DNA from 3 places in the Pseudomonas sp. KH_017 genome. Region 2 is predicted to be linked to each of the others. Evidence: predicted binding sites of a transcription regulator. Region 2 holds the regulator's gene; each other region holds the start of a gene.

Evidence for each region. Region 2 encodes sigma-54, which starts transcription at its own class of promoters, with help from an activator protein. Its sites were predicted from a motif close to ANTGGCATNNANNTTGCTNT; they were not measured.
Region 1: the regulator sigma-54 is predicted to act here: its motif matches at 1,825-1,844, upstream of glnK (P-II family nitrogen regulator).
Region 3: the regulator sigma-54 is predicted to act here: its motif matches at 1,213-1,232, upstream of AC3IT6_RS10315 (DNA translocase FtsK).

What each region holds. Positions count from the first base shown of each region.
Region 1 is NZ_CM174509.1:6,193,156-6,196,431, forward strand. Features, by position in the region: gene AC3IT6_RS28305 (ammonium transporter) at 1-1,244, opposite strand, end outside; gene glnK (P-II family nitrogen regulator) at 1,280-1,618, opposite strand; gene AC3IT6_RS28315 (accessory factor UbiK family protein) at 2,038-2,298, shown strand; gene AC3IT6_RS28320 (BRO-N domain-containing protein) at 2,735-3,253, shown strand; gene AC3IT6_RS28325 (HigA family addiction module antitoxin) at 3,265-3,276, opposite strand, start outside.
Region 2 is NZ_CM174509.1:915,196-918,471, reverse strand. Features, by position in the region: gene lptB (LPS export ABC transporter ATP-binding protein) at 1-599, shown strand, start outside; gene AC3IT6_RS04070 (RNA polymerase factor sigma-54) at 872-2,365, shown strand; gene hpf (ribosome hibernation-promoting factor, HPF/YfiA family) at 2,440-2,748, shown strand; gene ptsN (PTS IIA-like nitrogen regulatory protein PtsN) at 2,761-3,225, shown strand; gene rapZ (RNase adapter RapZ) at 3,228-3,276, shown strand, end outside.
Region 3 is NZ_CM174509.1:2,277,085-2,280,360, forward strand. Features, by position in the region: gene aat (leucyl/phenylalanyl-tRNA--protein transferase) at 1-140, opposite strand, end outside; gene trxB (thioredoxin-disulfide reductase) at 203-1,162, opposite strand; gene AC3IT6_RS10315 (DNA translocase FtsK) at 1,458-3,276, shown strand, end outside.

The DNA of each region.
Region 1 (3,276 bases), 1.1 Mb from region 2:
AACTTGAGGATGATGTATGTGGCGATCGCGGTGTAGATCACCGTGAAGCCCACGCCTTTGCACTGAATCCACACTTGTGCGGCGATGTCGGTCACGGTGCCGAAGCCACCCAGGGACGGAGCAGCGAACACACCCGTCAGGATTGCGCCGAGGATACCGCCGATACCGTGCACGCCGAAGGCGTCCAGGGAATCGTCATAGCCGAGCTTGCGCTTGAGGGTGGTGGCGCAGAAGAAGCACACCACACCAGCTGCCAGACCGATTACCAGCGCGCCCATGGGGCCAACGGTGCCGGCAGCCGGGGTGATTGCCACCAGACCGGCAACCACGCCCGAAGCGATGCCCAGTGCGCTAGGTTTGCCGTGGGTGAGCCACTCGGCAAACATCCAGCCCAGTGCAGCAGCGGCGGTAGCAATCTGAGTTACCAGCATTGCCATGCCGGCGGTGCCGTTGGCCGCAGCGGCGGAACCGGCGTTGAAACCGAACCAGCCGACCCACAGCATGGCCGCACCCATCAGGGTGTAACCGAGGTTGTGCGGCGCCATCGGCGTGGTCGGGAAGCCCTTGCGCTTGCCCAGCACCAGGCAGGCAACCAGACCAGCTACACCTGCGTTGATGTGCACCACGGTGCCGCCGGCGAAGTCGAGCACGCCCCAGTCCCACATCAGGCCACCGTTGCCGGACCAGACCATGTGCGCGATCGGCGCATACACCAGGGTGAACCAGATGCCCATGAACACCAGCATCGCGGAGAACTTCATCCGCTCGGCGAACGCACCGACGATCAGCGCCGGGGTGATGATCGCGAAGGTCATCTGGAAGGTGACGAACACCGCCTCAGGGAACAGCGCCGCAGGGCCGGTCAGGCTGGCTGGCGTGATGCCGGCGAGGAATGCCTTGCCCATGCCGCCGAAGAACGAGTTGAAGTTGACGACGCCCTGCTCCATGCCCGTGGTGTCGAACGCGATGCTGTAGCCATAAATGACCCACAGGACGCTGATCAAACCGGTAATGGCGAAGCACTGCATCATCACGGAAAGAATGTTTTTCGACCGGACCATGCCGCCGTAGAAAAGCGCGAGGCCGGGAATGGTCATGAACAGCACCAAGGCTGTCGAGGTCATCATCCAGGCAGTGTCGCCGGAGTTGAGGACTGGGGCCGCCACTTCGTCTGCCGCCAGAGCAAGGCTGGGCATTACGATGGACAACAGGGCTCCTAGCCCTGCGAATTTACGCAGAGTCATATTGTTTTCTCCTGGGGCGTTGGGTTTGTGGCGGCTTAGATTGCGTCGGTATCGGTTTCGCCGGTACGGATGCGAATCGCCTGTTCCAGATTGACCACGAAGATCTTGCCGTCCCCGATCTTGCCGGTGTTGGCAGCCTTAGTGATGGCCTCGATTACCCGGTCCAGATCCTTGTCGTCGATGGCGACGTCGATCTTCACCTTGGGCAGGAAATCGACCACGTATTCCGCGCCGCGATACAGCTCGGTGTGACCCTTCTGCCGACCAAAGCCTTTGACTTCAGTGACGGTAATGCCCTGCACGCCGATCTCGGACAGCGACTCGCGTACGTCGTCCAGCTTGAACGGCTTGATGATGGCAGTGACTAGCTTCATGAAAACTCTCTCCCGAATTGGTGGACTTGCCCCAGGAAAACAAACCCGACTCAAGTCTAAGCGCAGTGCCTGGCTTTGTAACGCATCGTCGGCCTTACCTGCCCGTTCGACGCCAGCTAACCGCTCCTGACGAAGCACTCCCCGTGTTTCGCTTGGCGCACTGCATTCGTCACAGCGACTGCATCAGTGCATGGGTCACCAGCATCTAAGCAGAAACCTTGCCATCTCCACAAAACTCATAGTTTTCAATCTTTTGCTGGCAGATGTCCGCCATATCGCAACAACACTCACCGGGTTACGCACAATAACGGTGCGACGCCGTCCGTCCGCATGCGCGAAAAGCGTGCGTGCTTCGCCTGCGCAAATGACTATAGACACTGCGTGATACACTGCCCGTCATTGTTTCCAGGACACTGCCCATGCTCGCGCCCAAAGACTTCCTCGACGCCCTCACCGGCACCGCCTCCCGCCTCTTCAGCGGCGATACGCCTCTGCCGAAAGCTGAAATCGAAAGCCAGTTCAAAATGTTGCTGCAAAGTGGCTTCAGCAAACTGGATCTGGTGAGTCGGGAAGAATTCGATAGCCAGATGGTTGTATTGGCGCGCACCCGGGCTCGGCTGGAAAGTCTTGAAGCGAAAGTGGCGGAGCTGGAAGCGAAGCTCAATCCGCCGACCGAATAAATTCTGTTGTGAAATGCAGTCCCCTTGTGGGAGCGAGCCTGCTCGCGATTGAAGGTCGGAACGACCTTGCGCTTCACCTGTAGGACCTGCCGAAGGCTGCGATCTTTTGATCTTCAGCCCCGCAACAATCCCGGCAACGTCCTACAAACATCACACCGCCGTCCGATTGCGTCGCAGATCTCCGGTTTCTAAGCTCACCCAATGCTGAATGTTCAGCACTGGGTTTGGCGACCTGGAAAAAACCCGACGCACTACGACCACATTCGAAATAGGGAGTTTTTCCCCATCTTGAGTTATGGCAGCTGTGCGTGGGAGACCTTAGGGTCTGCCGGTTTTTCGGGCGTTACCGGTTCGCCAACCCGCGCATAGCTGCCACCCTTTTCGTTTGGCGACGATCAGAGGCAGTTGCTCTTCACTCGACCCCGAGAACTGCACGATGGAAGAAAACTACCTAATCCCCCACATCTTCACCCGCCACAAACTCCACCTCCACGCTCTCCTAATACAAAACCAACCCTGGTTCAGCGCCCGCGACCTAGGCCGATTGCTACGCATCTACCTCAACGACCGTCAACTCCGAAAACTCGATCCCGACCAATACCAAACAGCCAAAACCCTCATCCACGGTCACATCGAAAACATCCTGCTGATCAGCGAATCCGGCGTTTACGCATTACTGGTCTACCACTACTGCCCCGAATACAGAGCCCTGCGTGAATGGCTCACCCACGAAGTTGTTCCCGCCCTGCGAGATGCCCAATACCCCACCACAACCGAACGCCCGCAACTGAGCCTGCTCAACTGGCCGGAAATGTCGTTGAGCCTGCTGCACTGGAACAACCAGCCGTGGATTCGGTTGCAGGATGTGCCGCAGATGATGACAGAGCAGGATCAGGCAAGACGCCCGGTAAAACCGTGGTGGAAGCGGGCTTCACTCATCTTGCAGTCGCTTTGAATATTTAACGTTCAACCACGCTC
Region 2 (3,276 bases):
CCACCTGCTTCTACATGATTGTCGGCCTGGTACAGGCCGACCAGGGCCGCGTCCTGATCGATGACCTGGACGTCAGCCACCAGCCGATGCATGGCCGCGCAAAGGCCGGTATCGGCTACTTGCCGCAGGAAGCATCGATCTTTCGCAAACTGTCGGTGGCCGACAACATCATGGCCATCCTCGAGACCCGCAAGGAACTCGACAAGGCCGGTCGTCGCAAAGAGCTGGAAAGCCTGCTGCAGGAATTTCACATCAGCCACATCCGCGACAACCTCGGCATGAGCCTGTCCGGTGGTGAGCGCCGTCGCGTGGAGATCGCCCGCGCCCTGGCCACCAACCCGAAATTCATCCTCCTCGACGAACCCTTCGCCGGCGTGGACCCGATTTCGGTCGGAGACATCAAGCAGATCATTCACCACCTCAAGGCCAAAGGCATTGGCGTGCTGATCACGGACCACAACGTTCGTGAAACCCTGGATATCTGTGAAACCGCCTATATCGTCAATGACGGTCAACTGATCGCTGAAGGCGACGCTGAAACCATCCTGGCCAACGACCTGGTGAAGGAAGTGTACCTGGGCCACGAATTCCGCCTGTAAGACACCGAGGTGCCAGAGCAGTCGACGGGCGCTTGTCTCGATAAAAAATCAACTCTTTTTTATTGTTACAGCGCTCTAGGCAAACCCGACGCTTCAAAGATGTTCAGGAGCCAGCCGGAGCAACCTGTCAACAAAACTTTGCAGCTTTTATTGTTACAGCGCTCTAGGCAAACCCTTCAGTTTCAGGCATATAATTTGCTTATGTTTGGCGCCCCGGCGCCCTGTAGTGGATGGCGCATGTGCGCCGGCGAATAAGGTGTTAAGCCCCTGCCATGAAACCATCGCTAGTCTTGAGAATGGGCCAGCAGCTGACGATGACACCGCAGCTGCAACAGGCCATCCGCCTGCTCCAATTGTCGACCCTGGACCTGCAACAGGAAATCCAGGAGGCCCTGGAGTCCAACCCGATGCTCGAACGCCAGGAAGAAGGCGACGACTTCGACAATTCCGACCCCTTGGCCGACAACGCCGAACAAAAGCCCAACACTGACATCCAGGAACCCTCCTACCAGGAAAGCGCCCCGACGGTTGATAACCTCGATGAAGGTGACTGGAACGAGCGTATTCCCAACGAACTCCCCGTCGACACCGCGTGGGAGGACGTTTACCAGACCAGCGCCAGCAGCCTGCCCAGCAATGACGACGACGAGTGGGACTTCACCACCCGCACCTCGGCGGGCGAAAGCCTGCAGAGCCACTTGCTATGGCAACTGAACCTGGCCCCGATGTCCGACACCGATCGCCTGATTGCCGTGACCCTGATCGACTGCATCAACAATCAGGGCTACCTGGACGAAACCCTCGAGGAAATCCTCGAAGCCTTCGACCCGGAACTGGACATCGAACTGGACGAAATCGAAGCCGTCCTGCACCGCATCCAGCAGTTCGAGCCCGCCGGCATCGGCGCCCGCAACCTGGGTGAATGCCTGTTGCTGCAATTGCGTCAGTTGCCTGCCAAGACACCTTGGCTGACCGAGGCCAAGCGCCTGGTCACCGATTACATCGACCTGCTTGGCAGCCGCGACTACAGCCAGTTGATGCGCCGCATGAAGCTCAAGGAAGATGAACTGCGCCAGGTCATCGAACTGGTCCAGAGCCTCAACCCGCGCCCGGGCTCGCAGATCGAGTCCGCCGAAGCCGAGTACGTCGTTCCCGACGTTATCGTGCGCAAGGACAACGAGCGCTGGCTGGTGGAGCTCAATCAGGAGTCGGTGCCACGTCTGCGGGTCAACGCCCAGTACGCCGGTTTCGTGCGCCGCGCCGACACCAGCGCCGACAACACATTCATGCGCAATCAGTTGCAGGAGGCCCGCTGGTTCATCAAGAGCCTGCAAAGCCGCAATGAAACCCTGATGAAGGTTGCCACCCAGATCGTCGAGCATCAACGCGGCTTTCTGGAGTACGGCGACGAAGCCATGAAGCCGCTGGTCCTGCATGACATCGCCGAAGCGGTCGGCATGCATGAATCGACGATTTCACGGGTGACCACCCAGAAGTTCATGCACACCCCCCGGGGCATTTATGAACTGAAGTACTTTTTCTCCAGTCACGTAAGCACCTCCGAAGGCGGCGAATGCTCGTCCACGGCGATCCGGGCGATCATCAAAAAACTGGTTGCCGCGGAAAATCAGAAAAAGCCGTTGAGTGACAGCAAGATCGCTGGTTTACTGGAGGCACAAGGCATTCAGGTGGCTCGCCGCACCGTCGCCAAGTACCGCGAATCCCTCGGGATCGCGCCTTCGAGCGAACGCAAGCGGTTGATGTAGAGCCACGCCACAGCGTTCCAGTGGTAGATCATCTGATCTACCGCTTTATGCACTGGCAACGAAGGAGAAGCTGTATGCAAGTCAACATCAGTGGACACCAACTGGAAGTGACCGAACCTCTTCGCACCTACATCGGCGAAAAACTCGAACGATTGGAGCGACATTTCGACAAGATCACTAATGTGCAGGTCACGATGACCGTCGAAAAACTGAAGCAGAAAATCGAAGCCACGCTGCATATTCCCGGGAATGAAGTGGTCGCAAACGCGGAACATACCGATATGTACGCCGCGATCGACGCACTCACCGACAAGCTGGATAAACAACTCAAAAAGCATAAGGAAAAGACCCAGAGCCTCCTCCAGGGCGCAACCGGTCGTTAACACTCCCTACCCATGATCCGACTTGAAAGTATCCTGACCCCCGGCCGTTCCCTGGTGAACGTGCCGGGAGGCAGTAAAAAGAAAGCCCTCGAACAAATTGCCAATCTGATCGCCCGCGAAGTGCCGGCCCTGGAGATGCAAGATGTCTTCGAGGCACTGATTGCCCGTGAAAAACTCGGCTCCACCGGGTTTGGCAATGGCATCGCTATTCCACATTGCCGTCTCAAGGGCTGTGTTTCGCCCATCAGTGCATTGATGCACCTGGACGCCCCTATCGATTTCGACGCCATCGACGGCGCACCGGTTGACCTGCTGTTCGTACTGCTGGTGCCGGAAGCCGCCACCGATGCGCACCTTGAGCTGCTGCGACAGATCGCCAGCATGCTCGACCGCAAGGAAGTACGTGAAAAACTGCGTAATGCTGCAAGTAACGAAGCCCTGTATCAGGTTGTTCTGAACGAGCAAAACGGTCAGTAATCATGCGCTTGATCATCGTCAGTGGCCGTTCCGGCTCAGGTAAAAGTACCG
Region 3 (3,276 bases), 1.4 Mb from region 2:
GGGAAGCAGCCGTGGCGATAAGCCGAGATCAACCGATCGGCGGACAGATCGCCACCGGCAGCCAGCAGCCCGTTGGGGTCGCGCATGGCCTTTTCCAGCGGTGGGAAATGCAAGGTGTTGCGTTGTAACCAAGTCAGCATGGCATCCGGACTTACAGAAGGGGAGGGCGGTGGCGGGTGTTGGCCCGCCATAAAGTTTGCCTTCAAACGGTTGGAGTGTCGTCGAGGTATTTTTCGGCGTCCAGTGCCGCCATGCAACCGGCCCCGGCAGACGTAACGGCCTGGCGATAAACGTGGTCGGCCACGTCGCCGGCGGCAAACACTCCCGCAATCGCCGTAGCGGTGGCATCGCCTTCACTGCCACCCTTGACCAGCAGATACCCGTCGCGCATTTCCAGTTGGCCCGTGAACAGGTCGGTGTTGGGTTTGTGGCCGATGGCGATAAACACCCCGGACAGCGGCAGCTCTCTGGTTTCGCCCGTTTGGCTGTCTCGCAGGCGGGCGCCGGTCACGCCGCGGGCATCGCCGAGCACTTCGTCCAGGTTCTGGTTCCAGTGCAGGCGGATATTGCCGTTGGCGGCTTTTTCGAAGAGTTTGTCCTGGAGGATCTTCTCCGAGCGCAGCTTGTCGCGCCGATGGACCAGGTGCACTTCCTTGGCGATGTTCGACAGGTACAAGGCTTCCTCGACCGCGGTGTTGCCGCCGCCGACCACCGCAACCACCTGATTGCGATAGAAAAATCCATCACAGGTTGCGCACGCCGACACCCCTTTGCCGGCAAACGCTTCTTCCGACGGCAGACCCAGGTATTGCGCGCTGGCGCCGGTGGCAATGATCAGCGCGTCGCAGGTGTAGGTTCCACCATCGCCAATCAGCTCGAACGGCCGTTGTTGCAACTTGGCGGTGTGGATGTGGTCGTAAACGATCTCGGTGGCAAAGCGTTCGGCGTGTTTTTGCATGCGGTCCATCAGCACCGGTCCGGTCAGGCCTTCGACGTCGCCTGGCCAGTTATCCACTTCAACGGTGGTGGTGAGCTGGCCACCCGCCTGTATGCCGGTAATGACTACGGGCTTGAGGTTGGCGCGGGCGGCATAAACGGCCGCGCTGTAACCGGCGGGGCCGGAGCCCAGGATAATCAGGCGTGAATGCTTCGCTTCGCTCATAAAAACACCTCATAAGCCTTTGTCACAAAAGAGAATGCATGCTCAAATTGAACAGCATGTCATATGCTTTTGACTATGCTACACCCAAGGGTCTCAAGCATGGCGTCGTGCGTACAAACCCGTACAATGCCCTGCGTGTTACATATATTCAGTGCGCACCATGTTTATAAAAACCGGGGCGCAGTGTTAAAAGTAGTCCCGGTAACGCGTGTTAACTTTTTTACCTGCCTGGATTGGGCAGTTTTTATAGTCATTCAACAGATGGACGCGCCCATGGCGCAGGAATAGAAGCGTTTTGAAGAAATCCACCGCAGCACCTAAACCAGCCGTCGTACCGCTCTGGCGCCAGCACTTGCACTACCGACTCAAGGAAGGTGCGCTGATCGCCATCGGTGCCTTGTGCCTGTTCCTGATGATGGCCTTGTTGACCTATGGCAAGGATGATCCGGGCTGGAGTCATAACAGCAAGATCGACGACGTGCAGAACTTCGGCGGGCCAGCGGGCTCCTACAGCGCTGATATCCTGTTCATGGTGCTGGGTTACTTCGCCTACATCTTCCCGTTGCTGCTGGCCGTCAAGGCGTACCAGATCTTCCGCCAGCGTCACGAACCGTGGCAGTGGAGCGGCTGGCTGTTCTCCTGGCGCCTGATCGGCCTGGTGTTCCTGGTGCTGTCGGGCGCCGCCCTGGCCCATATCCATTTCCATGCCGCAACCGGTCTGCCGGCCGGTGCGGGCGGTGCGCTGGGGGAAAGCCTCGGCGAACTGGCCAGGAACGCCCTGAATATCCAGGGCAGCACGCTGTTGTTCATTGCGTTGTTCCTGTTCGGCCTGACGGTGTTTACCGACCTGTCGTGGTTCAAGGTGATGGACATCACCGGCAAGATCACCCTCGACCTGTTCGAACTGTTCCAGGGCGCCGCCAATCGCTGGTGGGCGGCCCGTACCGAGCGCAAGCAACTGGTCGCCCAGTTGCGTGAAGTCGACGACCGTATGGATGAAGTGGTCGCGCCGAGCGTCACCGACAAGCGCGAGCAGGCCAAGGTCAAGGAACGTCTGATCGAACGTGAGCAAGCCCTGAGCAAGCACATGTCCGAGCGTGAGAAGCAGGTGCCGCCGGTGATTGCACCCGCGCCGCCAAAGCCCGTCGCACCGAGCAAGCGCGTGGAGAAAGAGAAACAGGCGCCGCTGTTCGTCGACAGCGCCGTGGAAGGCACCTTGCCACCGATCTCGATTCTCGATCCGGCGGAAAAGAAACAGCTCAATTACTCGCCTGAATCCCTGGCTGCGGTTGGCCACTTGCTGGAAATCAAGCTCAAGGAATTCGGCGTTGAAGTCACGGTGGATTCGATTCACCCGGGCCCGGTGATCACCCGTTACGAGATCCAGCCGGCGGCCGGGGTCAAGGTCAGCCGTATTTCCAACCTGGCCAAAGACCTCGCGCGCTCCCTGGCCGTGACCAGCGTGCGTGTGGTGGAAGTGATTCCGGGCAAGACCACGGTCGGTATCGAGATTCCCAACGAAGACCGGCAGATCGTGCGTTTCTCCGAGGTGTTGTCGACCCCCGAGTACGACAACTTCAAATCCCCGGTCACCCTGGCCCTGGGCCACGACATCGGCGGCAAGCCGGTCATCACCGACCTGGCGAAAATGCCGCACCTGCTGGTGGCCGGTACCACCGGTTCCGGTAAGTCGGTGGGTGTGAACGCGATGATCCTGTCGATCCTGTTCAAGTCCGGCCCGGAAGACGCCAAGCTGATCATGATCGACCCGAAAATGCTCGAACTGTCGATCTACGAAGGCATTCCGCACCTGCTGTGCCCGGTGGTCACCGACATGAAGGACGCCGCCAACGCCTTGCGCTGGAGCGTTGCCGAGATGGAGCGGCGCTACAAGCTGATGGCCAAGATGGGTGTGCGAAACCTGTCGGGCTTCAACGCCAAGGTCAAGGAAGCCCAGGACGCCGGCGAGCCGTTGAGCGATCCGCTGTACAAGCGCGAAAGCATCCACGACGAAGCGCCGCTGCTGCAAAAGCTGCCGACCATCGTAGTAGTGGTCGACGAATTCGCCGACATGATGATGATCGTCGGCAAGAAGGTTGAAGAGCTGATTGCCC